Linked DNA regions of Kitasatospora sp. NBC_00315. The protein of the gene in region 1 binds, or shares a complex with, the protein of each later gene. Links are inferred from orthologs where the notes say so. Each region holds a gene or a part of one and is shown on either strand. Other genes may lie near its edges.

Region 1 (14,389 bases):
CGCCGGAGCCACCCTGCTGGCGCTCGCGCTGGTCGCGGCACTGGTGCCGCCCGTCCCGGCGGGAGAGGTGCCCACCGCCGCCGCGTACCGGCGGCTGCTGGCCACCCCGGGCGCCGCGGCGACCGTGCTGACCACCCTGCTCTACATGGCCGCCCAGTTCACCGTCTACGGCGTCGCCGGGGCCTACGTCGCCGCCCGGTTCGGGGCCTCCTCCGGAGCGGTCACCCTGGTGCTCTTCGCCTTCGGCGCGGTCGGTGTGCTCGGCAACGCCTCCGGTGCCAGGATGTCCGCCCGCCTGGGCGGGGCCGTGACGGTCACGCTGACCCAGATCGGCCTCGGCGCCGCCTTCCTGGGGCTGCTCGTGGCACCGCGCTCACTGCCCGCCGCGATCGCGCTCTTCGCCTTCTGGGCCTTCTTCAGCCAGCTCTACCAGGCGCCGCAGCAGGCCCGTCTGATCGCGCTCGGGCCCGGACAGCGCGGCCTGCTGCTGGCCCTCAACGCCTCGATGCTCTACATCGGCATCAGCCTGGGCAGCCTGCTGGCCGGTGCCTTCCTGCCGGTCCTCGGCGCCCGCCCGCTGCCCGCCCTCGGCCTGCTGCCGCTCGTCCTCGCCGGGCTGGCCCACCGGGCCTCCGTCCGCCGTACCCGCACCACCCCCACCACGCCGGCCCCGTTCGCGGCCGGCGCCACCCGAGAAGGAGTCACCCGATGACCAGCACCGCCAGCACCGCCACCGCTAGCACGGACACCACCGCCGGCACGGGCACCACCGCCGGCACGGGCACCACCGCCGGCACGGGCACCACCGCCGGCGCGGACACCACCGCGACGGCCGGTACCGCCGCCGCCCGGGGGCTCGTCCAGGACTACCTGGAGAAGGTCTGGAACCAGGGCCGCACCGACCTGGCCGACCGCTACCTCGCCGCCGACCTCCTGCAGCACAACCCCAACCTGGCCGACGGCCTCGCCCCGCTGACTGCCTTCGTCGACGGCCTGCGGGTGCAGCTCCCCGAGCTGCGCTTCGAACTGCGGCGGCTCGCCGCCGAGGGCGATCTGGTCTTCGCCCACTCGCACTTCACCGCCGCCCCCGGCGACCCGGGCCGCGCCGTCATCGACGTCTTCCGGATCGCGGACGGCCGGATCGCCGAGCACTGGGACCTCAACGAGGCGGTCCCGGAGAGCACCGCGAGCGGCCGCCCGATCGTCTGACCGGCTGTCGACGACAGCTGACAGCCGACAATCGTCAGCTGTCAGCTGTCAGCTGTCAGCTGTCAGTCGTCAGTCGTCAGTCGTCAGTCGCCGGAATCCGCTCCCGCCCGCCCCGCGGCCCGACCGCAGGGCGGGCGGGTGCATCCGGCGGCCCGAGCGGGCGACGGTGTCTCAGACGGGCTCCAGCCGGACCGCGCAGGCCTTGAACTCGGGCATCCGGGAGACCGGGTCCAGCGCCGGGTTGGTGTGGACGTTGGCGCTCCCCGCACCGCCCCAGTGGAACGGCATGAAGACGGTGTCGGGCCGGATCGCGGCGGTCAGCCGGGCGGGGGTGACGGTCCGTCCGCGCCGGCTCACCACCGCGACCTGGTCCCCGTCCCGCACACCCAGCCGCTCGGCGAGCAGCGGGTGCAGCTCGACGAAGGGGCCGGGGGCGGCGGCATTGAGGGCGTCCACCCTGCGGGTCTGCGCGCCGGACTGGTACTGGGCCAGCACCCGCCCGGTGGTCAGCCGTACCGGGTACTGCGCGTCCGGCTCTTCGGCGGCCGGCCGGTGCTGGACGGGGGTGAAGCGGGCCCGGCCGTCCGGGGTGGCGAAGCGGTCCAGGAAGAGCCGGGGGGTGCCGGGGTGCCCGGTGCCCGGGCACGGCCAGAACACGCCCTCCTCGGCCTCGATCCGCTCGTAGCTGATGCCCGCGTAGTCGGCGGCCCCGCCGGCCGAGGCACGGCGCAGCTCGTCGAAGACCTTCTCGGCGTCGGTCGGGAACCCCTCGCCGTGGCCGAGCCTGGCGGCCAGCGCGTGCAGCACCTCCAGGTCGCTGCGCACGCCCCCCGGCGCGTCGACGGCCTTGCGCCGCAGGACGACCCGGCCCTCCAGGTTGGTCATCGTCCCGGTCTCCTCGGCCCACTGGGTGACCGGGAGGACGACGTCGGCGATCGCGGCGGTCTCCGAGAGCACCACGTCGCTCACGGCGAGGAAGTCCAGCGCGCGCAACCGCTCGCCGACGTGCCCGGCGTGCGGTGCGGAGACGACCGGGTTGGAACCCATCAGCAGCAGCGACCGCACCTCCCCGCCGAGCGAGTCCAGCAGCTCGTACGCGCTGCGCCCGGGGCCGGGCAGGTCCCGGGGGTCGACGCCCCAGACGGCGGCCACGTGTGCGCGGGCCGCCGGGTCGTCCAGCTTGCGGTAGCCGGGCAGTTGGTCGGCCTTCTGGCCGTGCTCGCGCCCGCCCTGGCCGTTGCCCTGACCGGTGAGGCAGCCGTACCCGGCGTTCGGGCGGCCCGCGTTGCCGGTGGCCAGACAGAGGTTGATCCAGGCGCTGACCGTGTCGGTGCCCTTGGCCTGCTGCTCGGGGCCGCGCGCGGTGAGCACCATCGCCGTCGCCGCGTCGCAGAACAGCGCCGCGGCCTCGCGCAGCTGGGGCAGTGGTACGCCGGTGACCGCCTCGACGTGCTCCGGCCAGTGCGCCATCGCGGCGGCCCTGGTCTCCTCCCAGCCGGTGGTGCGCGCGGCGATGAACTCCTCGTCGGTGCGGCCGTCGGCGACCACCAGGTGCAGCAGGCCGAGCGCCAGCGCGAGGTCGGTGCCCGGCCGCGGGGCGAGGTGCAGGTCCGCCAGTTCGGCGGTGCGGGTGCGGCGCGGGTCGACGACGATCAGCGTGCCGCCGTTCTCCCGCAGTTCGCGCAGGTAGCGGACGAACGGGGGCATGGTCTCCGCCGGGTTGGCGCCGACCAGGATCACGCAGCCCGCCTGGGGGATGTCCGCCACCGGGAACGGCAGACCGCGGTCCAGGCCGAAGGCCCGTAGGCCGGCGGCCGCCGCCGAGGACATGCAGAACCGGCCGTTGTAGTCGATCGTCGAGGTGCGCAGCACCACCCGGGCGAACTTGCCCAGCAGGTACGCCTTCTCGTTGGTCAGCCCGCCGCCGCCGAACACCCCGACGGCGTCCCGCCCGTGCGCGGCCGCGGTGGCCGCCAGCCGGCCGGCGATCAGGTCCAGTGCCTCGTCCCACCCGGCCGGGCACAGCTCGCCGCCCCGCCGCACCAGCGGAGTGCTCAGCCGGGCGCCCGGAGCCAGCACGGCGGCGGCGTTCGTGCCCTTGCCGCACAGCGCGCCCCGGTTGACCGGGAAGCCGGGGCGCTCGACCACCGTGACCGGGACGGGACCCTCGGCGGCGCGCAGGCCCATGCCGCACTGCAGCGCGCAGTACGGGCAGTGCGTGTCGGTGGTGGCGGCGGCGATGCTCATGGCGCCACCCTGCTACGACGCTGTTTCGCCGCCACGACCCGGGCGTTACGACCGCCTCACACCGGACTCACCCCGGCAGGGCCCGGCTGTGAGGGCCGGGAAACCAGGATTGACCGCCGGGCAACGGCCGGGAAACAGCGACCGGCGACGCTGGTGGCATGACGCCGCCCACCTGGACCTCCAGCTCCTCGGACCTCCTCGACGAGATCTCCCAGCAGTTCGCCTCCCGGTCGGCTGCGCCCTGGTCCGGCCGCCCCGCCACCCGGCCGCCCCGCGTGCTGCACTCGGCCCGCCGCCCGGCGCTGGTGCTGGTGGCGCACGGCTCGCGGGATCCGGCGGCCCTCGCCGAGATCCGCCGGCTGTCGGCCGGCCTGCAGGCCGCCCGCCCGGAACTGGACATCCGCCTGGCCCACCTCGGGCTCAACGCCCCGCTGCTGCCCGACGTCCTGGCGGAGCTGGCCGGCCCGGTCGTGCTGGTGCCGCTGCTGCTCGGCCGCGGCTACCACGCCAAGGTCGACCTGCCCGCCCTGCTGGCGGCGGCGCCGCAGGTCAGCGGCGTGATCACGGCTCCGCTCGGGCCGGATCCGCTGCTCACCGAGGTGCTGGCCGAACGCCTGGCCGAGGCCGGCTGGGCTGATCCGGGCACCGTACGGGAGCGCCACCGGCACGGCCGGGACGCCGTGGTGCTGGCCGCCTCCGGCTCACGGGACCCGGATGCCGCCGCCGACACCGAGGCCCAGGCCCGGCTGCTCGCCGCGCGGCTGCACGTGCCCGTGCTGCCCGGCTACGTCGCGGCGGGCGGTCCCAGCGTCGCCGAGGCCGTCGCCCGCCTCAAGGCCCGGGGCTACCGACGGATCGCGGTCGCCGGGTACTTCACCGCCCCGGGCGACTTCGCCCGGCTGGCCGCCGCGGCCGGGGACTGGCTGACCGGTGCGCCGCTCGGCGCCCACCCGCTGATGGCCCGGCTGGTCCTGGCCCGGTACGAGCAGGTCCGCCTGCGCGTGGCGGCCTGAGCGGCGCGGCCCGAACGGCCCGAACGGCCCGAACGGCTTGTGCAGCCTGTGTGGCCTGTGTGGCCGGAGCCCGGCAGCCCTGGTGGGCCGGGGCGCCCTGTGGGATCGTTTCGCCGTGAACTCCACTGCCGCACAAGGAAAGAAGCCGGTCCGTACCCCTGACGTGCTCCGCTTCGCCGTCGAGCTGATCGCCTGGATCGCCACGCCGTGGGCGCTGGCACCGCACTCGGTGCTGCTCGCCGTGCTGTCGGTGGTCGTCCTGATCGGCCTGCCGACGCTCTTCTCCACCCCGGGCGACAAGCAGCAGGTGCTGGTGCCCGTCCCGGGCGCGGTCACCGTCGCCCTGGTGCTGCTCCAGCTGGCCGCCGCCGTGATCTCCTCCTGGGTCGCCTGGCCGGCGCCGGCCGCGATCCTCGTCGCCGTCCTCGCGGTGGCCTGCGCGGTGGCCGAACTGCCCCGCTGGCGCGGTCTGCTGGCCGGCTGAGCGCGGAACCCGGGCGGTCCGGTCCGGGCGGTCCGGGTGGTCCGGTCCGGGCGCGCGGCCGGGTCTCGGTAGTCCGCAGCCGGCCGGGCGCCGCCCGGCCAGGATTCGCGCCCCGTTCCACGCCCCGTCACGCGCGGCACACCCCCGGTGTCGGAGCACCGGCGTACCGTGGCGTTCATATGGATGACACCGCGTACCGCACCACCGTCCCGAACCCGCCGTCCCCCTACGACGGGGCCGCCGAGGCCCGCTGGGTGCCCGAGCCCGACAAGCGCCCCGGCCGCACCGCCTTCCAGCGCGACCGCGCCCGCGTGCTGCACTCCGCCGCGCTGCGCCGTCTGGCCGGGACGACCCAGGTGGTCGCCCCGATGCGCGCCGACTTCCCCCGGACCAGGCTGACGCACTCGCTGGAGTGCGCCCAGGTCGGCCGCGAGCTCGGCGCGGCGCTCGGCTGCGACCCCGATCTGGTGGAGGCCGGCTGCCTGGCGCACGACATCGGCCACCCGCCGTTCGGCCACACCGGCGAGGAGGCGCTCGACCAGGCCGCCGAGTCCTGCGGCGGTTTCGAGGGAAACGCCCAGTCGCTGCGGATCCTGACCAGGCTGGAGCCCAAGCGCTTCGCCCCGTTCGACGAGACCCCCGCCCGGCTCGCACCCTGGCCGGGCCGCAGCGTCGGCCTCAACCTCAGCCGGGCCGCGCTGGACGCCGCCACCAAGTACCCCTGGGTGCGCGGCCGCAACCCGGCCGATCCGGCCTCCGGCAAGTACGGCGTCTACGCGGACGACCTGCCGGTGTTCCGCTGGCTGCGGGCCGGCTCGCCGACCGGCCGCAAGTGCTTCGAGGCCACCGTCATGGACTGGTCGGACGACGTCGCCTACTCCACCCACGACGTCGAGGACGGTCTGCAGGCCGGCCACATCGACCCGCGGGCGCTGCGCTCCCCGGTCGAGCGCGCCGAACTGTTCAAGGTCGCCGAGCGGTACGCCCCCGACGCCGCCCCCGAGGAGCTCTCGGCGGCGCTGGACCGGCTGCACGCCCAGCTCTGGTGGCCGAGGGAGTACGACGGCTCGGCCCGCGCCCGGGCCGGCCTCAAGGACCTCACCAGCCAGCTGATCGGGCGCTTCTGCCTGGCCGCCGAGCAGGCCACCCGGGCCCGCTACGGCCCGGGCCGGCTCACCCGCTACGCCGCCGAGCTGGTCGTGCCGCGCGACGTGCGGCTGGAGTGCGCGGTGCTCAAGGCGGTGGCCGTCCGGTACGTGATGCAGCGCGACGAGCAGGCGCAGCTGCGCACCCGCCAGCGGATCGTGATCGCCGAGCTGGCCGAGGAGCTGATCCGGCGGGCACCGGACGGCCTGGACGTGGTCTTCGCGGCGCTCCACCAGGAGGCCGAGGACGACCGGGGGGCGCTGCGCGCGGTGATCGACCAGATCGCCACCCTCACCGACGCGTCCGCCCTCGCCCTGCACGCCCGCCTGCTCGGCGCAGCTCACACCTGAGCGGACCCGGAAACGGGTCGCCGGGGCCGTAGACTTCCACAGTGGCCGGGCGGATCAGGGACGAAGACGTGCAGGCGGTGCGCAGCGCGCTGCCCATCGACGTGGTGGTCGGCGACTACGTCCAGCTGACCAACGGCGGCGGGGGCGAGTACAAGGGCGTCTGCCCGTTCCACGACGAGAAGTCGGCGTCGTTCTACGTCAACCCCGCCAAGGGCGTCTTCCACTGCTTCGGCTGCCAGGAGAACGGCGACACCATCGCCTTCCTGATGAAGATCGAGCACTTCACCTTCGCCGAGGCCGTCGAGCGGATGGCCGCCCAGGCCAACATCACCCTGCGCTACGAGGAGGGCGGCTACAACCCCCGCCACCAGCAGGGCGAGCGGACCAGGCTGGTCGAGGCGCACAAGGTGGCCGCCGCGTTCTTCCAGGAGCAGCTGCAGTCGCCGGAGGCCGAGATCGGCCGCGTCTTCCTGGCCGAGCGCGGTTTCGACGCCGAGGCCGCCCGGCACTTCGGCGTCGGCTACGCGCCGGCCGGCTGGGAGCACCTGGTGCGCTACCTGCGCGGCAAGGGCTTCAGCGACAAGGAGATCCTGCTCGGCGGCCTGGCCTCGCAGGGCCAGCGCGGCGGACTGATCGACCGATTCCGCGGCCGGCTGGTCTGGCCGATCCGGGACACCGGCGGCGAGGTGATCGGCTTCGGCGCCCGACGGCTGCGCGAGGACGACAACGGGCCGAAGTACCTCAACACCCCCGAGACGCCGATCTACAAGAAGTCGAACGTCCTGTACGGCATCGACCTGGCCAAGAAGGAGATCGCCAAGTCGGGTCGGGCGGTGGTGGTCGAGGGCTACACCGACGTGATGGCCTGCCACCTCGCCGGGGTCACCTCGGCGGTGGCGACCTGCGGCACGGCGTTCGCCGAGGACCACATCAAGATCATCCGCCGGCTGCTGATGGACACCTCCCAGTACCGGGGCGAGACCGTCTTCACCTTCGACGGCGACGCCGCCGGCCAGAAGGCCGCCCTGCGCGCCTTCGAGGACGACCAGAAGTTCGCCGCCCGCACCTCCATCGCGGTCACCCCCGGTGGCATGGACCCGTGCGAGCTGCGCCTGGCCCAGGGCGACGAGGCGGTTCGCACGCTGATCGACAACCCCGTCCCGCTCTTCGAGTTCGCGCTCAACTCGGCGGTCGCCCGGCACCGGGTCGACACCGCCGAGGGCCGGGCCGCCGCGCTCCAGGAGGCGGCCCCGATCGTCGCCAAGATCAAGGACCGCTCGATCCAGCACGAGTATGCCGTCCAGCTGGCCGGCATGCTGGGCATCCTGGACGAGCAGTTCGTCGTCCGCCGGGTCGGCCAGCTCGCCCGCTGGGACCGCGACAACAAGCAGCAGCAGAACAGCCGCGGCAACGACCGCCAGTTCCGCCGCCCCGACGGTCCGCAGCAGCCGGCCCAGCCCGCCCGCCCGGCCTACCGGCTGAACCCGCGCGACCCGGCCCAGTTCGTCGAGCGCGAGCTGCTCAAGCTCGCCCTGCAGTACCCGGCGCTGGTCAGCCCGACCTTCGACAACTACGGCGAGGACGAGTTCCCCACCCCGCCGTACACCGCCGTGCGCCGCGCGATCGGCCAGGCCGGCGGCGCCGCGTACGGGGCGACCCTGGCGGACTTCACCAAGCACGTCCGCGAGACCGCCCCCGACGACCAGGTGCGCTCCCTGGTGACCGAGCTGATCGTCGAGCCGGTGCGCACCCGGCGCAAGGTCGACGAGATCTACGCGGGGGAGTTCCTGGTCAAGCTGCGCCTCCAGGCGGTGGAGCGCCGGGTCGCCGAGGTCCGCGCCCAGCTCCAGCGGCTGGGCAACCGGGCCGCCCCCGAGGACCTGCACGCGGTGCAGACCGAGCTCTGGCAGCTCCAGCAGTACGGTCAGCAGCTGCGCAGCCGGGGCTCCGCCGCCCTGTAGGCCCCGCCGGGCCCGTCCCGGGCGCTCGCCGGGCCTTGCGCGACCGGCCGGGCCTCGTCGGCCCCCGCAGGGCCCGTCCCGGGCTTCTCCCGCGCCGGAGAAAGTACGCGCACGAGTCTCGGCCGGAGGGTGTGCCGTACCCCACACTGGAGGGCGTCCCACCTCCGACAGCGCGGGTCCGCCAGAGTCGCGCACGGCCCCGAGGGGATGCCCGTGGAGCTCGCCGCGCCAGCCGGTCCTACGCCCGCCCGGACCCCCGACACCCCCGCCGACACCGACTTCACCGACCCCCTCGCCGACACCGACTTACCCGGGGGCCCCGAGGGGACGCCCGAGGACTCGGACGCGCTCGACGGCCCCGAGGCCGCCGAGCCGCCGGAGCCGGCCGAGGAGGACGAGGGCGCCCCGGCGGCCCTCCCGGGCGTCGCCACCGGGCCGTCCGCCGACCTGTTCCGCCAGTACCTGCGCGAGATCGGCCGGGTCCGCCTGCTGACCGCCGCGGAGGAGGTCGAACTCGCCCGCGAGGTCGAGGCCGGGGTGTTCGCCGAGGAGCACCTCGACCGCAACCCGGAGCCGGACGAGCGGCTCGCCGCCGACCTCGACCGCCTGGTGGTGATCGGCCGGATCGCCAAACGGCGGCTGATCGAGGCCAACCTGCGGCTGGTGGTCTCGGTGGCCAAGCGCTACATCGGACGCGGCCTCACCATGCTGGACCTCGTCCAGGAGGGCAACGTGGGGCTGATCCGGGCGGTGGAGAAGTTCGACTACACCCGCGGATACAAGTTCTCCACGTACGCCACCTGGTGGATCCGGCAGGCGATGAGCCGGGCGCTGGCCGACCAGGCCCGCACCATCCGGGTCCCGGTGCACGTCGTCGAACTGATCAACCGGGTCGTACGGATCCAGCGGGCGCTGCTCCAGGAGCGCGGCGCCGAGCCCGGGCCGGCCGAGATAGCCGCCGTCCTGCAGCTCCCGGAGACCCGGATCCGGGAGGTGCTGCGTCTCGCCCAGGAGCCCATCTCGCTGCACACCCCGGTGGGCGAGGAGGAGGACGTCGCGTTCGGGGACCTCATCGAGGACGCCGACGCCGCCTCACCCGTCGAGTCGGCCTCGTTCCTGCTGCTGCGCCGGCACCTGGAGGCCGTGCTGGACACCCTGGGCGAGCGCGAGCGACAGGTCGTGCAGCTCCGGTACGGCCTGGACGACGGTCGGCCCCGCACCCTGGAGGAGATCGGCCACGTCTTCGGGGTCACCCGCGAGCGGATCCGCCAGATCGAGTCGAAGACGCTGGCCAAGCTGCGCGACCACGCCTTCGCGGAGCAGCTCCGCGGCTACCTGGACTGACCGGGCCCGTCGGCATCGACCGGCTGCTTCCCGGCTCCGGCCCGGTCCGCCTCCGCCCGGCACGGCCCTCGTCGCGATCCCGCGCGCGGGGCCCGCTCAGTGGTGGAAGGCGGTCCTGGCGGGCATCCCGAATTCCTTCAGGGGGCCGGGCTGGTTGCGGAGCTCGGGAAGCAGCCGGTCGATGTCGGCGAGCAACAGCTCGGCCAGGTCGCGGGAGAAGCCGTTGCGGCACACCACTCGCAGCACCGCGAGGTCGGTGCGGTTCTCGGGGAAGGTGTACGCGGGCACCTGCCAGCCCCGTTCGCGCAGCCGGCGGGAGACGTCGAAGACGTCGAACGGGACGTCCCCGGTGGTGGTGAAGGCGAAGACCGGCAGCTCGTCCCCCCGCGTGATCAGCCGGAAGCAGCCGCGCGCCTCGACGGCGTCCGCCAGGTACCGCGCCACGTCCCGGCAGGACTGCTGGACCGCCCGGTAGCCGTCGTGGCCGAGCCGCAGGAAGGTGTAGTACTGGGCGACCACCTCGGCGCCGGGGCGGGAGAAGTTCAGCGCGAACGTGGGCATCTCGCCGCCCAGGTAGTTCACCCGGAACACCAGCTCCTCGGGCAGGGCCAGGTGGTCGCGCCAGAGCGCCCACCCGACGCCCGGGTAGACCAGCCCGTACTTGTGGCCGGAGGTGTTGATCGAGGACACCCGCGGCAGCCGGAAGTCCCAGACCAGCTCCGGGTCGATGAACGGCGCGACCATCGCGCCGGAGGCGCCGTCCACGTGCACGGGGACGTCCAGGCCGGTGCGCTGCTGGAGGTCGTCGAGCGCCGCGCAGATCTCCGCGACCGGCTCGTAGCTGCCGTCGAACGTGGAGCCGAGGATGGCGACCACGCCGATGGTGTCCTCGTCGCAGAGCGCCGGCGCCTGCTCGGCGCCCAGGTGGAAGCGCTCGCCCTCCATCGGGGCGGTGCGGGCCTCGACCTCCCAGAAGTTGCAGAACTTCTCCCAGCAGACCTGGACGTTGACCCCCATCACCAGGTTCGGCCGGGCCCCGGCGGCGTACCGCTCCGGGTTGCGGCGCATCCAGCGGCGCTTGAGGGCCATGCCCGCCAGCATGCAGGCCTCGCTGGAGCCGGTGGTGGAGCAGCCGACCGCGCCGGCCGGGTCGGGAGCGTGCCAGAGGTCGGCCAGGATCGCCACGCAGCGCCGCTCCAGTTCGGCGGTCTGCGGGTACTCGTCCTTGTCGATCATGTTCTTGTCGGCGCACTCGGCCATCAGCCTGGTCGCCTGCACCTCCATCGAGGTGGTGACGAAGGTGGCCAGGTTGAGCTTGGCGTTGCCGTCGAGCATCAGTTCGTCGTGGATCAGCTGGTACGCGCTGTCCGCCGGCACCGGCCCCTGCGCGAGCCGGTGCACCGGCGGTGCCAGCTCCATCGACCCCAGCGGATCGGCCGTGCCGATGAACGGGCTCACCGTCAGCCGCCGGTCGTCGTCGACTCCCTTGTGCAGCGCCATGTGAGGTGTCGCCCTTCGGTCCGGTGGCCGCGTCCCGATCCACGCTGCCACCGGTCCGCAGGGGCCGCATCTTCCGCGACGGCCGGGCGGGCGACGCCGGACTCAGCCCGAGGTCTCCGGGTGGATCTGCTCGCGGGCGGCCGCGTACTGCCCGCGCACCGCCGAGCCGACCGGCAGGTCCTGCTCCTGGTCGGGGGTGGTGGTCACGGCGTCCGGCAGCTCCCACTGCGGGGGCTCGGCGCTCCCGGCCAGCGCCCACGCGGCCTGCCGGGCGGCGCCCCGGGCCGCGTGGTCGCCCGGGGCGGGGACGACGACGGGGACGCCGAAGAGCTGCGGGGCGATCTGCCGGACGGCGGGCAGCCGACCGGCCGCGCCGAGCAGGAACACCCGGCGGACCCCGACGCCCTTGGCCCGCAGGACGTCCAGCGCGTCCGCGATGTTGCAGAGCATGCCCTCGACCGCGGCCCGCGCCAGGTGCTGGGGCGTCATCGACTCGGCCCGCAGACCGGTCAGCGTGCCCGCCGCGTGGGGCAGTTGCGGCGTCCGCTCGCCGTCCAGGTACGGCAGCAGCACCACCCCGTACGCGCCGGGCGAGGACTGCAGGGCCAGCTCGCTGAGCCCCTCCAGATCCTGGCCGAGCATCGCGGCGGTGGAGCGCAGCACCTGGGCGGCGTTGAGCGTGCCGACCATCGGCAGGTGGTGGCCGGTGGCGTCGGCGAAGGAGGAGACGATGCCGGAGGCGTCCACCACCGCGCGGTCGTGGACCGCGAAGATCGTGCCGTTGCCGCCGATCGACACCACCGCGTCGCCGGGGCCGAGACCCAGGCCCAGCGCCGCCGCCATGTTGTCGCCGGTGCCGGCCGAGATCAGCAGGCCCTCGGGGGTGTGACCGGCCGGCTCGGCGGGGCCGAGGACGTCCGGCAGACGCAGTTCGTGGCCGAGCGCGAGCTTGACGAGATCCTGGCGGTACTCGCCGGTGATCGGCGACCAGTAGCCGGTGCCGGAGGCGTCGCCCCGGTCGGTGGTACGCCGCTGCGGGTGGCCGAGCAGCTGCCAGACCAGCCAGTCGTGCGGCAGCAGCACCTCGGCGACCCGGCGCGCCGCGGCGGGTTCGAACTCGGCCAGCCAGCGGAGCTTGGCGATGGTGTAGGTGGAGGCCGGGACGGCCCCGATGGCCCGGGTCCAGGCGGCGGGGCCGCCCAGGGCGTCCACCAGAGCGGCGGCGGCGCCGGAGGCGCGGGGGTCGTTCCACAGAATGGCGGGGCGCACCAGGACGCCGCCCGCGTCCAGGCCGATCATGCCGTGCTGCTGCGCGCAGACGCCGATCGCCCGGACCCCTTCCAGCAGGCCCCCGGCGGCGGCCTCGCCGAGCGAGTGCAGCCAGAGCTGCGGATCGGTCTCGGTGGCCCGGGCGTCCGGCCCCTCGGGGGCGGGGTGCGGGGCCTTGCCCGCGCGCAGCACGGCTCCGGTGTCGGCGTCGCACGCGACGATCCTGGTGCGGTTGGTCGAACTGTCTATCCCCGCGACGATGGCCATGTCGAGATCATCCCTCAGCGTGCGCCCGGACGCGGCCGGGCGGCGCAAGTGTTGCCCACTCGGTACCGGGCGGTAAGGTCCGCCCCGCCCCGGCCCGGAGGGCCGGCGCCGGGCCCGGTGCCCGCGTCACTCACGGGCGGAACGTCCCCCAACTGTCGTCCTCCAGCTGCTGGCGGTGGTTGAAGTACGGCACCCGGTCGGTCAGCGAGTTCGGCAGCCGGTCGCCGACCTTGTCCGCCACGGCCCCCGCCGCCTTGCCGGCCGCGGCGCCGGCCTGGTGTTTGGCCTTGTCGGCGGCGCTCTGCACCTTGGGGTTCTGCGCCACCCGCCGGGTGGCGCTCGCGATCTGCTCGTACCGCTGCCGGCCGGCCTTGGTGCCAAGGACGTACCCGGCCGCGAGCCCCACGACGAAACTCAGCTTCCACATACTCGTTCCTACCCTTCCTCGCGAACTGTGCCGCAGTGCCCTACCCGCCGTTCGCGGGGGCGAATCGTCCGTGTCCTCAGCATCCCCGGCGCGCGGGCCGCCCGCGCGCCGGGCGCGCCGGGCGGGGGCCCCGGGCCGGTACGCGGAAAGCGATTGGCGGACCACCCCCCTGAGTGCGCTAATGTATGACCCGCAGCGAGCGCCGACGGACCGGGACGACCGGAACGGCGGCGGACAGCTCAATCCCGCATAGCTCAATTGGCAGAGCAGCCGGCTGTTAACCGGCAGGTTTTTGGTTCGAGTCCAAATGCGGGAGCTCAGGTAGCCTGGTCCGAGTGGCCGGTCGTCCTGGCCCAGCAGTTCCGCAGGTGCAATCCCGCATAGCTCAATTGGCAGAGCAGCCGGCTGTTAACCGGCAGGTTTTTGGTTCGAGTCCAAATGCGGGAGCTTCACCGGGTCCGTCCCGGTGTGTGCTCAGAGCGAAGGCCCCCCGGTCAGCCCGGGGGGCCTTCGTGTTACCGGGTCTTCGTGTTACCGGGTCTTCGTGAGGCCGGGCCTTGGCGGCGCCGGGCCACCCCGACCACCCGGCGCCCCGTTTACCCGGCCGCCCGGTGGTAGAGCTGGGTGACCCGGTCGTCGAAGGTGATGCTGTACGAGACGCGGTCGGTGTCCCCGCCCTCCTGGTAGCCGCCGATGACACCGACCACCTGGCCGTCGGAGGTCACCCAGGGGCTGCCGCTGGTGCCGTTGGCGTAGCCGTCGCAGTCGAAGCGCTCCTGGGTGGGGCTCTGCGAGGCCGTCCGGGCGGAGCAGGTGATCGGTTCCTCGGCCGCGTACGGGTAGCCGGTCACCGAGACCGCCACCCCGAAGCCGTCGGTGCCGCCCAGGGCGTTCGCCCCCACCACGTCCTCGATCTGCCGGCCGCCCACCGGCCGCACGGTGACGAACGCCACGTCGTACTCCGGGTCCAGGTCCTCCGTCCAGCGCCGGTCGACCGTCACCGCGTCGACCGGCCAGCTGCCGTAGGGGGCGAGGCCCTTGCGGTAGCCGGGGGTGAAGACCAGGTCCTCCGGCGGTCCGCCCTGCCCGTCGTCCACGCAGTGGGCCGCGGTGACCAGCAGGTCGCGGCGGGTGCTGTGCACCACGCTGGCCGTGCACGCCCGGGGGCCCTG
Region 2 (14,319 bases), 1.6 Mb from region 1 along the record:
CCATCCGGAACAGGTGCGGCAGGATGTCCGCCATGACGTCGAGCGCGCGTGACGAATCCGCCGGGCCGCAGCGGCCCGAAGAGGCCGGTGCGGCCGCCCACGCCCCGGTGGCGCAGGCCGGTGACCCGTCGGGGGCATCCGCCGGCCCGGCCGGCCCGCTGCCGGACACGGTCGTCGTCCCGGCGGACGAGGACCCGGTCGCGGCGGCCGGCAGCGAGGTGATCGGCGGCCCGCCCGGGCGCCGGGCCCTGCTCGGGGTCTCCTGGTGGATCCCGGTGCGGTTCCTGGCACTGGCGGTCATCGTGACCTCGGTGCTCGGCATGCTGCAGAAGGCCTCCTGCTACGAGAGCGGCTGGTTCCAGGCGGGCTCGCCGCAGTACATCCACGCCTGCTACAGCGACATCCCGCACCTGTTCACCGGCCGGGGCTTCGCCGAGGGGCTGCACCCCTACGTCGACAAGATCCCGCAGGGGTCGCCGGACATGCAGTACCTGGAGTACCCGGTGCTGACCGGTCTGTTCATGCAGATCGCGGCCTGGCTCACCCCCGGCGGCGGCAGCGGACAGCAGCAGGAGCAGTGGTTCTGGCTGATCAACGCCGGTCTGCTGATGGCCTGCGCCGTGGTCGCCGTGGTGGCCGTCTCCCGCACCCACCGCCGCCGCCCGTGGGACGCCCTGCTGTTCGCCCTCGCCCCCACCCTGGCGCTCAACTCGACCGTCAACTGGGACCTGCTGGCGGTCGCGCTGGCGGCGGTCGCGATGGCCTGCTGGTCCCGGTCGAAGACCGTCCTGGCCGGCGTCTTCATCGGTCTGGCCACCGCCGCCAAGCTCTACCCGGTGCTGCTGCTGGCCCCGCTGCTGTTCCTCTGCTGGCGGGCCGGCCGATGGCGGGCCTTCTGGCAGGCCGTCGGCGGCGCGCTCGGGGCCTGGCTGCTGGTCAACGTCCCGATCATGGCGGCGAACTGGGACGGCTGGGCGACCTTCTACACCTTCAGCAAGCACCGCAAGGAGGACTACGGATCCTTCTGGGTGATCCTCATGCAGGATCGCGGCGTCGGCCTGGAGAACCTCGACAGCTACATCGCCGGCCTGATGGTCCTCTGCTTCCTCGGCATCGGCTGGCTGGCGCTCACCGCCCCGCGCCGCCCGCGCTTCGCGCAGCTGGCGTTCCTGATCGTGGCCGCGTTCATCCTGACCAACAAGGTGTACTCGCCGCAGTACGTGCTCTGGCTGATCCCGCTCGCGGTGCTGGCCCGGCCGCGCTGGCGCGACTTCCTGATCTGGCAGGCCTGCGAGGTGCTGTACACCCTCGGCATCTGGTCCCACCTGGGCTTCGTCACCAGCCCCAAGCAGCACGGGATCGGCGACTCCTGGTACCACTTCGCGGTGGTGCTGCACCTGCTGGGCACGCTGTACCTCTGCGGCGTGATCATCCGCGACATCCTGCTGCCGGACCGCGACCCGGTCCGCTGGGACGGCAGTGACGACCCCTCCGGCGGTGTGCTCGACCTCGCCCCGGACGTCTTCGTGCTGGGCGCGGCCCGCCGGATCGAGGAGGAGGAGAGTTACGCGCAGTACGCCCCCGCCGGCGCCGAGGGCTGGCTGACCGCCCCCGACCCGGCGCAGCAGGACGACGACGCCCTGGCGTGGCCTGCGGAGCACTGAGCGGGCCGCGCGTACGACGGGCCGGTGGCCGGTACCCCCTGGGTACCGGCCACCGGCCCGTTCGTGGTGTCCGGCCGGGTCAGCGGTCCACCACGCGGTCGAAGTGCGTGGTGGTGTGCCGCACCTGGAGGGTGAGCTCGTCGCCGATCACCGGGGGCCGCGCCTCGGAGGACAGGAACAGCAGCGACACCTGCATGTGCGGGGGCTCGGCGAACCAGAGCTGGCGGCCCTCCCAGTTGTAGGGGGAGCGGGTCTTGTTGACGGTCGCCAGGCCGGCGCGGGCGATGCCCTTGGCGCGGGAGGAGACGCCCTGCACGTACTTCGGCGCCTCCAGCCCGATGCCGTGCGCCGTACCGCCGGTGACCACCACCAGGTGGCCGTCCGAGGGGGCCGGGTGCTGGCGGTAGCCGTACCGGTCGCCCTTGACCACCGGGGTCACGTCGAGGACGGTCGCCCGGACCTCCAGCGCGCCGGCCTCGCCCAGCCAGAGCCGGGTGCCGATCCGGGCCCGGAACACCGTGCCCGGGTAGCGCTCGGAGAGCCTGGCCATGCCGGCCGAGCCGAGGTGGCTGACGAAGACGGTGCGGACCGGCAGGCCGGCCGCGGTGGCCGCGTCCACCCAGTGGGCGACCTCGTCCACCGGGTCGGAGCCGTCCGGGCGGTCCATCGGCAGGTGCAGGGCCAGGCCCTCGAAGGAGATGCTGTCGACCAGTTCGGCCACCGCGGCGAGGTCGCCCGCGCCGATGCCGTGCCGGCGCATGCTGGTCATGCACTCCACGACCACCCGCGCCCCCGGCACGGCGCGCAGCGCCGGCAGGCTCGCCACCGTCCGGATCACCCGGGCGTGCGGCAGCGCCAGTACCTCCTCACCGATCCGGTAGGGGGTCAGCACCAGCAGCTCGCCGCCGTACCAGGTGGCCGCGTCGGCCGCCTCGTACGCGGTGCCGACCGCCAGGATGCCCGTCCCCAGCTGGGTCGCCTCTTCGGCGAGCCGCTGGTTGCCCAGCCCGTAGCCGTTGCCCTTGGCCACGGGCACCAGACCGGGGAACTCGGCCAGCACGGAGCGCTGGTGAGTACGCCAGCGGTCGGTGTCGAGGTAGAGCGACAGCGTCATCGGGTCATCTCCCGGAGGAATGGGGGCAGGGGGCGGTGGGGGCTCAGCGCCGCGACATGTAGATGTCGAGGGCCTTGTGCAGCAGCTTGTTGAGCGGGAAGTCCCACTCGCCGAGGTACTCGGCGGCCTGGCCGCCGGTGCCGACCTTGAACTGGATCAGGCCGAACAGGTGGTCGTTCTCGTCCAGGGTGTCACTGATGCCCCGCAGGTCGTAGACGCCCCCGCCGAGCGCGTACGAGTCGCGCATCATCCGCCACTGGATGGCGTTGGACGGCTTCACCTCGCGCTTGTGGTTGGCCGAGGCGCCGTAGGAGTACCAGACGTGCTCGCCGACCACCAGCATGGTGGTCGCGGCCAGCGGCTCGCCCTCGTGGTAGGCGATGTAGAGCCGCATCCGGTTCGGGTCCTCGGCCGTCAGCGCGTTCCACATCCGCTGGAAGTACGAGAGCGGACGCGGCGTGAAGCGGTCGCGCTCGGCCGTCACCAGGTACAGCTGGTGGAAGACCGCCAGCTCCTCGTAGCCGCCCTGGACGACCTCGACGCCGCTCTTCTCGGCCTTCTTGATGTTGCGCCGCCAGAGCTGGTTGAAGCCCTTCTGGATGTCGTCCAGCGAGCGGTTGGCCAGCGGCACCTGGAAGACGTACCGAGGCTGGACGTCGCCGAAGCCGGCGCCGCCGTCGTCGCCCTGCAGCCAGCCCGACTTGCGCAGCCGGTCGGCGACCTCGAAGGCGCGGGCCTCGTACCAGTCGGCCTCGACGTCGCGCAGGCGCTTGGCCTGCTTGGCGGCGATCGCCTCCTTGATGGTCGGCGCGTCCCAGCGCCGGATCACCACCGGCGGGCCCATCTTCACCGAGAACGCGCCCTGCGCCTTCAGGTGCGCCAGCATCGGCTCCAGCCAGCGGTCCAGGTCGCGGTCGAACCAGTCGATCACCGGGCCCTCGGGCAGGTAGGCCAGGTAGCGCTTGATCTTGGGCAGCTGGCGGTACAGCACCAGACCGGCGCCGACGATCGCGCCCGACTCGTCGATCCAGCCGATCGACTCGGTGCGCCACTCCGCCTTCACGTCGCCCCAGGAGGGCACCTGCATGTGGCTCGCCGAGGCGCGGGTGCGGATGAAGGCGAGGTGCTCCTCGCGGGTGATCGTCCTCAGGCGCAGACTCATGCTCGGTGCTCCTTGTTGGTCGGGCTGGCTGCCCAGGGTCTGGCTGTGACCCTATCGTCCGGATGCCGGACCGCCACGGGGGCGGGCAGTGCGACGCCCCCGTCCCGGTGGCCTGTGCTCGGACAGTACGGGGCGGGGGCGCCGAGGGGTCCGCCGTCGGCGGCCGCGGTGGCGCGTCAGCGCGCGGGGCTCACCAGAGTCCGCCGTGGGCGATGCCCAGGTAGAAGCCCCATGCGGACATGCCCGTCGCGATGACCAGCACGAACCGCTCGGCCGTGGTGACCGAGATGAACTGGCCCCACATCCCGGCGATCACGCCGAAGAGGCCGGCCAACGCGGTCAGCAGATGGAGGTCGTAGAAGAACGAGGTCGTGAAGGCCAGGACCCCGAGCAGGGCGGTGACGCCCACCAGGGTGTTCTCGCGGGGGTGCCGGTGACCGTCGGTGTTGAGGGTGAGCGCGGGGAACCGGTTCGTGGACAGTGCCATGGATCCCACCTCCTGAGGAGGAACGAGCAGGCGGTCGCGTCCATCGCGGCCGTTCCGTCCAGATTGCGGCGGTTGGGGCATGGATCACAACCCCTATGCGTTTTGTTCGTCCGACCGGGTGCGGGTAGGCTGTGCGGTCTGCACTGGTGTAGTTGTGCCCCTTCGTGCCCACTTCCGGGTTCGGGCGGGCCGAGTGTCGGAGCCGGCCGCTACGGTGAGCCGGTGTCGTCACTACTCCGGTGCCGACGCTGCACAACCCTCCTGCCACGGAGAGACCGTGGCCGTTGAGTCCAAAGGAGGTGGGTTACCCATGCGTCACTACGAGCTGATGGTCATCCTCGACCCGTCGGTCGAGGAGCGCGCTGTCTCCCCCCTGATCGAGAACTTCCTCAACGTCGTCCGCACCGGTGGCGGCAACGTGGAGAAGGTCGACACCTGGGGCCGTCGCCGTCTGGCCTACGAGATCAACAAGCAGTCCGAGGGCATCTACTCGGTCATCGACCTCAAGGCCACGCCTGAGATCGTCAAGGAGCTCGACCGCCAGCTCAGCCTGAGCGAGTCGGTCCTCCGGACCAAGGTCCTGCGCCCGGACACCCACTGAGTCACCTCTGACGCCTCCGGGCGTCGGGTGACTCGCGTCGTGTGTTTCACGTGAAACACACGGCGAGCATTGAACGCGGACTCCACCGAGAGGTCACCACCACCATGGCAGGCGAGACCGTCATCACCCTCGTCGGCAATCTCGTCGACGATCCCGAGCTGCGCTTCACCCCGTCGGGTGCGGCGGTCGCGAAGTTCCGCATCGCGTCCACCCCCCGCACCTTCGACCGCCAGACGAACGAGTGGAAGGACGGCGAGAGCCTCTTCCTCACGTGCAACGTCTGGCGGCAGCCGGCGGAGAACGTGGCCGAGTCGCTGCAGCGCGGCATGCGCGTCATCGTGCAGGGCCGACTGCGCCAGCGGTCTTACGAGACCAAGGAAGGCGAGAAGCGGACGGTCTTCGAGGTCGAGGTCGACGAGGTCGGCCCGAGCCTGCGCTCGGCGACCGCCAAGGTCACCCGGGCCAACCGGTCCGGTGCGCCGGGCGGTTCCGGCGGCCCCGGTGGTGGCAGCGGCTTCGGCGGCGGCCAGCAGGGCGGCGGCGGGTACGGCGGCGGGCAGCAGGGCGGCGGTGGCTGGGGTGGAAACTCCGGCGGCGGCCAGTCCGGCCCGTCCGACGACCCGTGGGCGTCCAGTGCCCCTTCCACTGGTGGAAACCAGGGCGGCGGCGGCAGCTGGGGCGCCCCGGCCGGTGGCGGCTTCTCGGAAGAGCCCCCGTTCTAGAGCTGACAGATTTCGTGCGGTCCGGTCACCCGCGTTGACCCGCGGGCCCGGTCCGTGAAACCCAAATGGAGCACACGATGGCGAAGCCGCCTGCTCGCAAGCCTAAGAAGAAGGTTTGCGTCTTCTGCAAGGACAAGGTCAACTACGTTGACTACAAGGACACGAACTTGCTCCGCAAGTTCATCTCCGACCGCGGGAAGATCCGCGCCCGCCGGGTCACCGGCAACTGCACCCAGCACCAGCGCGACGTCGCCACGGCCGTGAAGAACAGCCGTGAGATGGCGCTGCTGCCCTACACCAGCACCGCGCGCTAAGAGAGGGTGACCGAATAATGAAGATCATCCTCACTCACGAGGTGCCGGGTCTCGGTGGCGCCGGCGAGGTCGTCGAGGTCAAGGACGGCTACGCCCGCAACTACCTGGTCCCGCGTGGCTACGCCATCCGCTGGACCAAGGGCGGCCAGAAGGACGTCGACGCCATCCGTCGCGCCCGCAAGGTTCACGCCATCCAGACGCTCGAGGCCGCCAACGAGGTCAAGGGCAAGCTGGAGGGCCTCCAGGTCAAGCTGGCCGTTCGCTCCGGCGAGGCCGGCCGCCTGTTCGGCTCGGTGACCCAGGCCGACGTCGTGGAGGCCGTCAAGGCCGCCGGCGGCCCGGTCGTGGACAAGCGCGCCGTCGCGATCGCCTCGCCGATCAAGACCGTGGGCACCCACAAGGTCTCGGTCAAGCTGCACTCCGACGTCCAGGCCAACCTCGACGTCGCCGTCGTCGCTGCCTGATCTCCGTCCGAAGTGGCATGAGGGCCGGGCTCCGTTCACGGAGCCCGGCCCTCGGTCGTTCCTCGCCCGCCGGGCCCGCTCAGGCCCGGACGGCGCCGGTCACCAGCCAGTCGCCGCCGCGCGCCCGTCCGTACAGGAACGCGCCGCGGACCAGCATGAACAGGTTCATCGCCCACCACAGGCCGCTCAGCCCGAGGCCCAGGGACGGTACCGCGAGGGCCGCCGGGACGAACGCGACCAACGTGCCGAGCATCGCCAGGGCGAGATAGCCGCCGTCTCCGGCGCCCATCAGCACACCGTCCAGGACGAACACCGGCCCGGCCACCGGCTGGGTCAGCGCGACCAGCAGCATCACCTGGCCGAGCTGTTCCTGGACGGCCGGATCCGGGGTGAACAGCGGGATGTACAGCGGCCGGGCGACCACCAGCAGCACCCCGAAGAGCACGCCCGCGCCGACGCCCCACTCGACCATCCGCCGGGTGGCCGCCCTCGTGCCCGGCACGTCCCCGGCGCCGAGGTGGCGTCCGACGATGGCCTGGCCGGCGATCGCGATGGCGTCCAGGGCGAAGGCCAGGAAGCTCCAGAGCGTCATGGCGATCTGGTGGGCCGCGATCTGGTCGTTGCCGAGCCGGGCCGCGACCGCGGTCGCGATCATGAGGACGGCCCGCAGGCTCAGGGTGCGGACCATCAAGGGGCCGCCGGCCCGCGCGCAGGCGCGGATGCCGGGCAGGTCGGGCCGTAGGCCCGCGCCCTCCCGGCGGGCGCCGCGCACCACCACGACCAGGTACGCGACGGCCATCGCGCTCTGGGCGAGCACGGTGCCCCAGGCCGAACCGGCCACGCCGAGGCCGGCGCCGTACACCAGGGCGAGGTTCAGCCCCAGGTTGGCGGTGAAGCCGGCGACGGCGACCACCAGGGGCGTACGGGTGTCCTGGAATCCACGCAGCACGCCGGTGGCGGCCATCACCACCAGCATCGCGGGCAGACCCAGCGAGCTGATCCGCAGGTACGTGACGGCGTACGGCGCCGCCGTCGGGGAGGCGCCCAGCGCGGACACCGCCCAGGGTGCCAGCAGCAGGGCCAGCGCGACCACGCCGAGCGACAGCAGCAGGGCCAGCCAGATGCCGTCGATGCCCTGTTGGACGGCGGCCCGCCGGTCGCCCGCGCCGATCCGGCGGGCGACCGCGGCCGTCGTGGCGTAGGCGAGGAAGACGAACAGGCCGGCTGCCGTGGCGAGCACGGCGGAGGCGACGCCGACGCCCGCCAGCTGGGCGGTGCCCAGGTGGCCGACGATCGCGGAGTCGGCCAGCAGGAAGAGCGGCTCGGCGACGAGCGCGCCGAAGGCGGGGACCGCGAGCGCGAGGATCTCGCGGTCGTGCCGCCGCCGGTCGTGCCGCCGCCGGTCCGGGCGGAGGCGGTCTGGGGTGGGCGTCATGGGGATCAGGCTACTCATCCACAGGTAATGGTCACAAGGTGATCCTGGTCATTACTGGCCCAGGGGATCCGGGCGGGATGCGGAGTAGCGCAGCGGGGACCTCGGCACGCGTGTGAAGTATTTCTCATGCACAGCCATTGGAGGGAGTAGATGCAGGTCAGCAGGTTGACGGTGGACAGATGGTGTGGTTATCCACAGCCCTGTCCACAGGGGTGTCCACAGGTTTGGCGCAGTTCTCCACAGGAGTGGGGCCTTCATCCACACGGCCTGTGGATAACCGCCTTGGCCCCAGGGCGTCCGGAGCCTTAGCGTGGGTCGCTCACCCGACACTCCCGCCACCACCCGCCGTCCGGTTCGACCGGCCCGGTGGCGTAGAAAGAGGAGCGCACGACCGCTCCACCGAGCCCACCGGCAAGCCCGCTCCAACTCGCACCAATCGCTGATCGGGGAACACGCGTGACCGGCCCCCAGTACGACGACCACGACGCTCCGCCACCGCCGGAGGACGACTGGCAGCCGTCCGACGACGCCTTCGCGGCGGGTCCGTTCACCGACGGCGCCTTCCCCGAGGGGCCGGGGGACCGGCTGCCGGTCTCGCGCACCCGTACGGGCGGGAGCCAGGGTGGCAGCGGGGGTGGCAGCGGTGGCGCAGGCGGTGGCGGTGGCGGCGGCGGGAAGGGACGCGAGGGCGGCTTCCAGCGCGGCGGAGGCAAGGGCAGGCGGGACGAGGACGAGCCCGAGCGCTCTTCGCCCGCGGAGGGCTTCGAGCGGGTGCCCCCGCAGGACCTCGCGGCCGAGCAGTCCGTCCTCGGCGGCATGCTGCTCTCCAAGGACGCCATCGCCGACGTGGTGGAGGTCCTCAAGCCGCAGGACTACTACCGCCCGGCCCACGAGCTGGTCCACAGCGCGATCCTGGATCTCTACGCGCGCGGCGAGCCGGCCGACCCGATCACCGTGGCCAGCGAGCTCACCAAGCGCGGCGAGCTGGTCAGGGTCGGTGGCCCCGGCTACCTGCACACCCTGGTCAACTCCGTCCCGACGGCCGCCAACGCCGAGTACTACGCGGAGATCGTCCACGAGCGGGCGGTGCTGCGGCGCCTGGTGGAGGCCGGCACCCGGATCGCCGGCATGGGCTACGCGGCCGAGGGAGACGTCGACGAGATCGTCAACGCCGCCCAGGCGGAGATCTACGCGGTCACCGAGCAGCGCACCAGCGAGGACTACGCCCCGCTCGCCGACATCATGGAGGGCGCCCTCGACGAGATCGAGGCGATCGGCTCCCGGCAGGGCCAGATGTCCGGCGTCCCGACCGGCTTCGCGGACCTGGACGCCCTCACCAACGGCCTGCACCCCGGGCAGATGATCGTGATCGCGGCCCGTCCCGCGATGGGAAAGTCGACCCTCGCCCTGGACTTCTCCCGGGCGTGCTCGATCACCAACGGCCTGCCGAGCGTGATCTTCTCGCTCGAAATGGGCCGCAACGAGATCGCCATGCGCCTGCTCTCCGCGGAGGCCCGGGTCGCCCTGCACCACATGCGCTCCGGCAACATGACCGACGACGACTGGACGCGGGTCGCCCGCCGGATGCCCGACGTCACCAGCGCCCCGCTCTACATCGACGACTCGCCGAACCTGTCGATGATGGAGATCCGCGCCAAGTGCCGTCGCCTGAAGCAGCGCCAGGATCTCAAGCTGGTCGTCATCGACTACCTCCAGCTGATGCAGTCCGGCGGCTCCCGGCGGGCGGAGAGCCGCCAGCAGGAGGTCTCCGACATGTCGCGAAACCTGAAGCTGCTGGCCAAGGAGCTCGAAGTCCCGGTCATCGCGCTCTCCCAGCTGAACCGTGGCCCCGAGCAGCGAACCGACAAGAAGCCGATGGTCTCCGACCTCCGTGAGTCGGGCTCGATCGAGCAGGACGCCGACATGGTCATCCTGCTGCACCGCGAGGACGCCTACGAGAAGGAGTCCCCCCGCGCCGGCGAGGCCGACCTGATCGTCGCCAAGCACCGTAACGGCCCCACCGCCACCATCACCGTGGCCTTCCAGGGCCACTACTCGCGCTTCGTCGACATGACGCGGGAGTAGTGGCGGCCGCTGTAGGGTCTCGGATTTGACGTCGGAATCTCAGGACGGACGTCGGGTCAGAGTCGGATGCGACACCGGTCTTGAGACTCGCATGATCGGCCGGGTTCATCGCCCCGCCACGACACAAGCGCAGGAGGGCGGTGCGTCTGGCTCGGCATCATGGTCTGGTGACGACATGGATGCGCTGCTATTGGGACGAGGAAGACACCTGGTTCTACTTCGAGGTGGACGGCGAAGGCTGGGTGATTCGGCAGGTCGAACTCGAAGGGCCTGAGCTGATTCCGGGCGTAGCTGCCTCCCTTGCCGAGTGGCAGCTGGCCTTCGACGCTGGTCGCCTCGATGAGATCAGCAGGTTCGGGATCACTGCCGAGCTGCCCGTCTCGGAATGGGCAGGCCACGTACCCGAACAACTCGCCTTCGAGGAGTTCGAGGAAGTCTGGGGGACTGCCCGTCGGCAGATCGCATCCCGGCCCAGCTGACTTCTCGGCCCCGGGGACTTCTTGGCATCATCGCGACATGACCCCGAGCCTTCCCCGCACTGTCCGAGCCGTCGACACCGCTCAGCTCCTGGACCTGGCCCAGGAAGCCGCCATGTACAGCTTCAGCCAGCGGCTTGTCGGCAACGGCTGAAAACGGGCCGTTCTGATCGGTTCAATCGGGAGCCGTTGTGCGGTCGTGTTCAGTCGTTGTTGGTGGTCGGGGTGCGGCCGAGTTCGCGGCCGCGCATGCGGTAGGACTCGCCTTTGAGGGAGTGGACCTCGGCGTGGTGGACGAGTCGGTCGATCATGGCGGCTGCGACGGTCTCGTCGCCGAAGGTCTCGCCCCAGCGTCCGAAGGGCTTGTTCGAGGTGACGATCACGCTGGCCCTCTCGTATCGGTTCGAGATCAGCTGGAAGAACAGGTTCGCTGCCTCGGCCTCGAAGGGGATGTAGCCGACCTCGTCGATCACGATCAGCGAATAGCGGCTGAGCTTGACGAGTTCGTCCTGAAGGCGGCCGGTGTGGTGGGCGGCGGCGAGGCGGTCGACCCACTGGGTGGCGGTGGCGAAGGCGACGCGGTGCCCGGCCTGGCAGGCCCGGACGGCGAGGCCGGTGGCCAGGTGCGTCTTGCCGGTGCCCGGGGGACCCAGAAAGACGGCGTTCTCCTTGGCCGCTATGAAGTCCAATGTTCCCAGATGGGACGCGCAGATAATCAACTCGCCATCTTGATCTCCTGATTGGCGGCGTTATCGCTGCGCGCTACGAGTGCGCGGAGGTCGGCGACGGTGGTCAGCCGGGCGGGGGCGGGTTGTGGCTGTTTGCCGAGGAGTTCGAGGAGTTCACGGGCCTGACGGATGCGTAATCCGATGGTCTCGTACCGGACGTGGAAGAGCTCGGCGAGCGTGGTCAGGGTCATCCCGAGCCGGTCGCGCAGGAGCACCGCCAGGACCCGGTCGACCAGGGTGAGCGTGGGAGGGCGGCCTGAACCAGGCAACTTCTTGCGCTCGTGCCCCCGACGTCGCTGCAGTCGCGCCTCGCGTTGGTCCTCGTGCAGGGCGCCCAGCGCCCGGACCAACGCAGCCCACTCGACGGGCCGCATCCCGGTGACCGATGGGTGGCACAGCCAGGCATGCTCCTGGCTGGCCTGGTCGAAGGGCTTCGCCGCAGGCGCCGTGACCTGCTCGAACGCCTGCGGCAGCAGGGTGTAGTTCCAGTTGCCGTGCCAGTCGTGGCTACGAAGAGGCAGGGCGTCCAGTTGGGCGTCGCTGACCTGCACGCCGATGGGGTAGGAGCCGCTGTCCAGCTCGGCCCGGACCTTCAGCCCGGTGCGCGTGGTGGTGGCGGCGATGGTGTTCACCACGACCTCGTGGCTGGTCAGCGGGCGGCCGCGCCAGGTCATGGTGATGTGCGAGAACAGGCGGTGCTCGATCCGGTTCCACTTCGATGTTCCCGGCGGGAAGTGACACACCGTGATCTCCAGACCGGTGTCGCTGGCCAGTCGCGCGAGCTCGACCTTCCATGCGCGGGTGCGGTAGCCGTTGGAGCCGCCCGCGTCCGCCGTGATCAACAGGCGGCGCGCGTGCGGGTACGTGTCCTGGCCGACGGCTTGCCACCAGCGGCGAATCGAGGCGACCGCGAACTGCGCGGTGCTGTGGTCGGTGCCGACGCTGACCCATCCGGTGTTCATGGCCAGGTCGTAGACCCCGTAGGGGATGACCTGGCCGGCACCGCCGTACTCGAGGAAGTCGTGCGACCGGACTTTGACGGGCTCGCCCCTGCGCTGCCACTCCCGGCCCGCCTGGTGGTACTGGCCGACCTGCTCCTTCTTCTTCGCGTCCACCGACACCACCGGGTCCCCGCTCGCCTGGTGAGCCTTGACCTGGTCGTTGATGTAGCGGAACTGCGCGTCGCGGTCCGGGTGGTCAGTTCCTTCCAGGACCCGGGAGTTGCCCTGCAGACTGAAGCCCTCTTCCCGCAGCAAGTCACCGACTGTGTCCGCGCCCACGCGGTGGCCCTGCAAGGTCAGCTCCGCGGCCAGATGCCGGGTCGACTTGGTCGTCCAGCGCAGCGGCGACGTCGGATCGCCCCGCAGGTCCGGCTCGACCAGCGCGAGCAGCGCCGGACGAAGGCCGGGATCCATATCGGCGACACGCTTGCGTCCGCCGCCCGGACGGCGCGCGCGTCCCAACGGCGGCTCGCCGCCTTCCAGTTCGGACACGCCCCGCGAGACCGTGCCTTCGCGAACCCCGGCAGCCCGGGCCACCGCCCGGATCCCGCCGTGGCCGAGCGACCGCGCCTCCGCGGCCATCACCAACCGGCGTTGGCGCTCGTCCAGGTGAGGAAGCACCGCCTGGAACTTCGCCGTCAGCAACTCATGTGTGCCCTCGGGTATGCCCATAGCACATCAACGAGACAGGATCACGGAAGCAACGGATTGTTCCTCTGCGCGTCCATGGGAGAGTTGTTGGCGCGTCATGCCCCGCAGGTGGGCGACATCGAGTTCCTCGATGGTCTTGACCGCGGGGAAGCGGGCGGCGCGGATGCGGCCCTCGCCGCCGTGGCTGTCGCGGGCGGAGACCTCGCGCTGCAGGCAGGCGACCAGGTACTCGGTGTGGGTCCACGACTCGGTGCGGGCGCGCTCCGCCAGGCGTTCGGCGGCGTCCAGCAGGGCTGGGGCCTTCATGGCGCGGGCGAGGAAGGCCAGGTCGGCGGCGGTCTGCCGGCCGGTTCGGGATGTCTGTCCGTCCGGCTTCGCGGTGCCGGTCGTGGGGCGTGAAGCCTGGGATGCGGTGCGGGCCATCAGGTGTCCTCCTTGCCGGCGCCGCCCTCGATGAGGGTGAACATGCGGTCGTAGGTGCCCAGTTCGCGTTGCTCGACCTCGATGCCGAGGCTGTCCGGGGCCAGCAGGGCGGCCCGGGCGGCGTGGGCGCGGGCGGCGTGCTGGTGGATGACCTCGCCGCGCATGATGTCGGCCGCGGCGGCGTGCTCGGGGTCGGTGAGGGTCTGGTGTCTGGCCCAGCAGCGGGTGTGCCGGGCCACGATGTCGTTGCCGCAGGTCACGGTGATCTCCTCGGTGTCCGTGCGGACCATGACCGTCCTGCCGATGGCGCGGGGGTGGACGGAGTAGTCGTTCGTGTCGACGCGGATGTAGTGGTCGCGGCCGATGCGGGTGTGGAAGCGCCACCAGTTGGGCGGGCCGACGGGCGGGACGGTGAGCATCGCGGCCCGGTCGGCCTCCCAGCGGTCGACGGGCCGGGCATCGATGGAGCGGTGCTGTCTGCGGTTGGCGATCTGCAGCCAGGCGCCCAGCTGGTTGTTGAAGTCGTCGGGGCCGGTGAAGGTGCGGCCGGGCAGGAAGCTGGTCTCCAGGTAACCGTTGGCGCGCTCGACCAGGCCCTTCGCCTCCGGGTCGCGGGGCCGGCAGAGGTGGACCCTGACCGCCAGCAGTCCGGCGAACGCGGCGAACTCGCTGGTCAGCCTGCCTTTGCCGACGCCCGCCTCGTTGTCCCAGACCAGCATCTTCGGGACCGCCTGCCAGCCGTCGGCGAGCAGGCGCCAGTGGCCGTCGATCAGGTCGCCGCTCTGCCGGGAGGGCAGCATCCGGGCCGTGATGACCCGCGAGTAGCCGGAGACAATGACCAGCACCGGTGGGCGTCCGGCCTGGCCGTAGCCGAGCGGGATGTCCACCGGCGGGAACCACAGGTCGCACTGCGCGAGCTCGCCGGGCCGGTAGACGGTTCGCGAGACCGGGTCGACGGGCAGGTAGGCCGGCCGCAGCTCACGGACCCGCTC

The links.
Region 2: the proteins of dnaG (region 1) and dnaB are in contact, whole or in part, in a crystal structure (PDB 2R6A), measured with the Geobacillus stearothermophilus proteins. The link is inferred for Kitasatospora sp. NBC_00315 from one-to-one orthologs. Residues at the interface, in WP_049624496.1 of Geobacillus stearothermophilus: Lys456, Leu457, Leu458, Pro459, Ala460, Asn463, Ala464, Leu467, Leu535, Leu536, Ile537, Ala538, Gln544, Glu545, Asp548, Tyr549, His552; in WP_033016901.1 of Geobacillus stearothermophilus: Ser13, Glu15, Ala16, Gln18, Glu91, Leu92, Asp94, Ala95, Val96, Pro97, Thr98, Ala99, Ala100, Asn101, Tyr104, Tyr105, Ile108.

The regions. Positions count from the first base shown.
Region 1 is NZ_CP108025.1:5,731,378-5,745,766, forward strand. The notes cover bases 6,024-8,950. They hold dnaG (DNA primase), read left to right. Parts: upstream 6,024-6,490; coding sequence 6,491-8,410; downstream 8,411-8,950. Other genes in these bases: OG823_RS23895 (deoxyguanosinetriphosphate triphosphohydrolase), read left to right, coding at 6,024-6,449; OG823_RS23905 (RNA polymerase sigma factor), read left to right, coding at 8,618-8,950. Also shown: OG823_RS23870 (MFS transporter), read left to right, coding at 1-712; OG823_RS23875 (nuclear transport factor 2 family protein), read left to right, coding at 709-1,209; OG823_RS23880 (molybdopterin oxidoreductase family protein), read right to left, coding at 1,381-3,456; OG823_RS23885 (sirohydrochlorin chelatase), read left to right, coding at 3,615-4,469; OG823_RS23890 (hypothetical protein), read left to right, coding at 4,585-4,953; more of OG823_RS23895, read left to right, coding at 5,133-6,023; more of OG823_RS23905, read left to right, coding at 8,951-9,754; OG823_RS23910 (glutamate decarboxylase), read right to left, coding at 9,851-11,254; OG823_RS23915 (FGGY family carbohydrate kinase), read right to left, coding at 11,357-12,790; OG823_RS23920 (hypothetical protein), read right to left, coding at 12,921-13,217; OG823_RS23935 (serine protease), read right to left, coding at 13,814-14,389. UniProt on the Escherichia coli protein: RNA polymerase that catalyzes the synthesis of short RNA molecules used as primers for DNA polymerase during DNA replication.
Region 2 is NZ_CP108025.1:4,156,591-4,170,909, forward strand. Bases 7,877-10,733 are described here. They hold dnaB (replicative DNA helicase), read left to right. Parts: upstream 7,877-8,419; coding sequence 8,420-10,048; downstream 10,049-10,733. Other genes in these bases: OG823_RS16950 (MATE family efflux transporter), read right to left, coding at 7,877-7,963; OG823_RS16960 (hypothetical protein), read left to right, coding at 10,228-10,527; istB (IS21-like element helper ATPase IstB), read right to left, coding at 10,728-10,733. Also shown: OG823_RS16910 (glycosyltransferase family 87 protein), read left to right, coding at 33-1,664; OG823_RS16915 (alanine racemase), read right to left, coding at 1,744-2,778; OG823_RS16920 (lipid II:glycine glycyltransferase FemX), read right to left, coding at 2,822-3,940; OG823_RS16925 (hypothetical protein), read right to left, coding at 4,131-4,427; rpsF (30S ribosomal protein S6), read left to right, coding at 4,738-5,028; OG823_RS16935 (single-stranded DNA-binding protein), read left to right, coding at 5,133-5,750; rpsR (30S ribosomal protein S18), read left to right, coding at 5,828-6,064; rplI (50S ribosomal protein L9), read left to right, coding at 6,082-6,528; more of OG823_RS16950, read right to left, coding at 6,608-7,876; more of istB, read right to left, coding at 10,734-11,243; OG823_RS16970 (ISAzo13 family transposase), read right to left, coding at 11,240-12,925; OG823_RS16975 (ATP-binding protein), read right to left, coding at 12,932-13,327; istA (IS21 family transposase), read right to left, coding at 13,327-14,319. UniProt on the Escherichia coli protein: The main replicative DNA helicase, it participates in initiation and elongation during chromosome replication. Travels ahead of the DNA replisome, separating dsDNA into templates for DNA synthesis.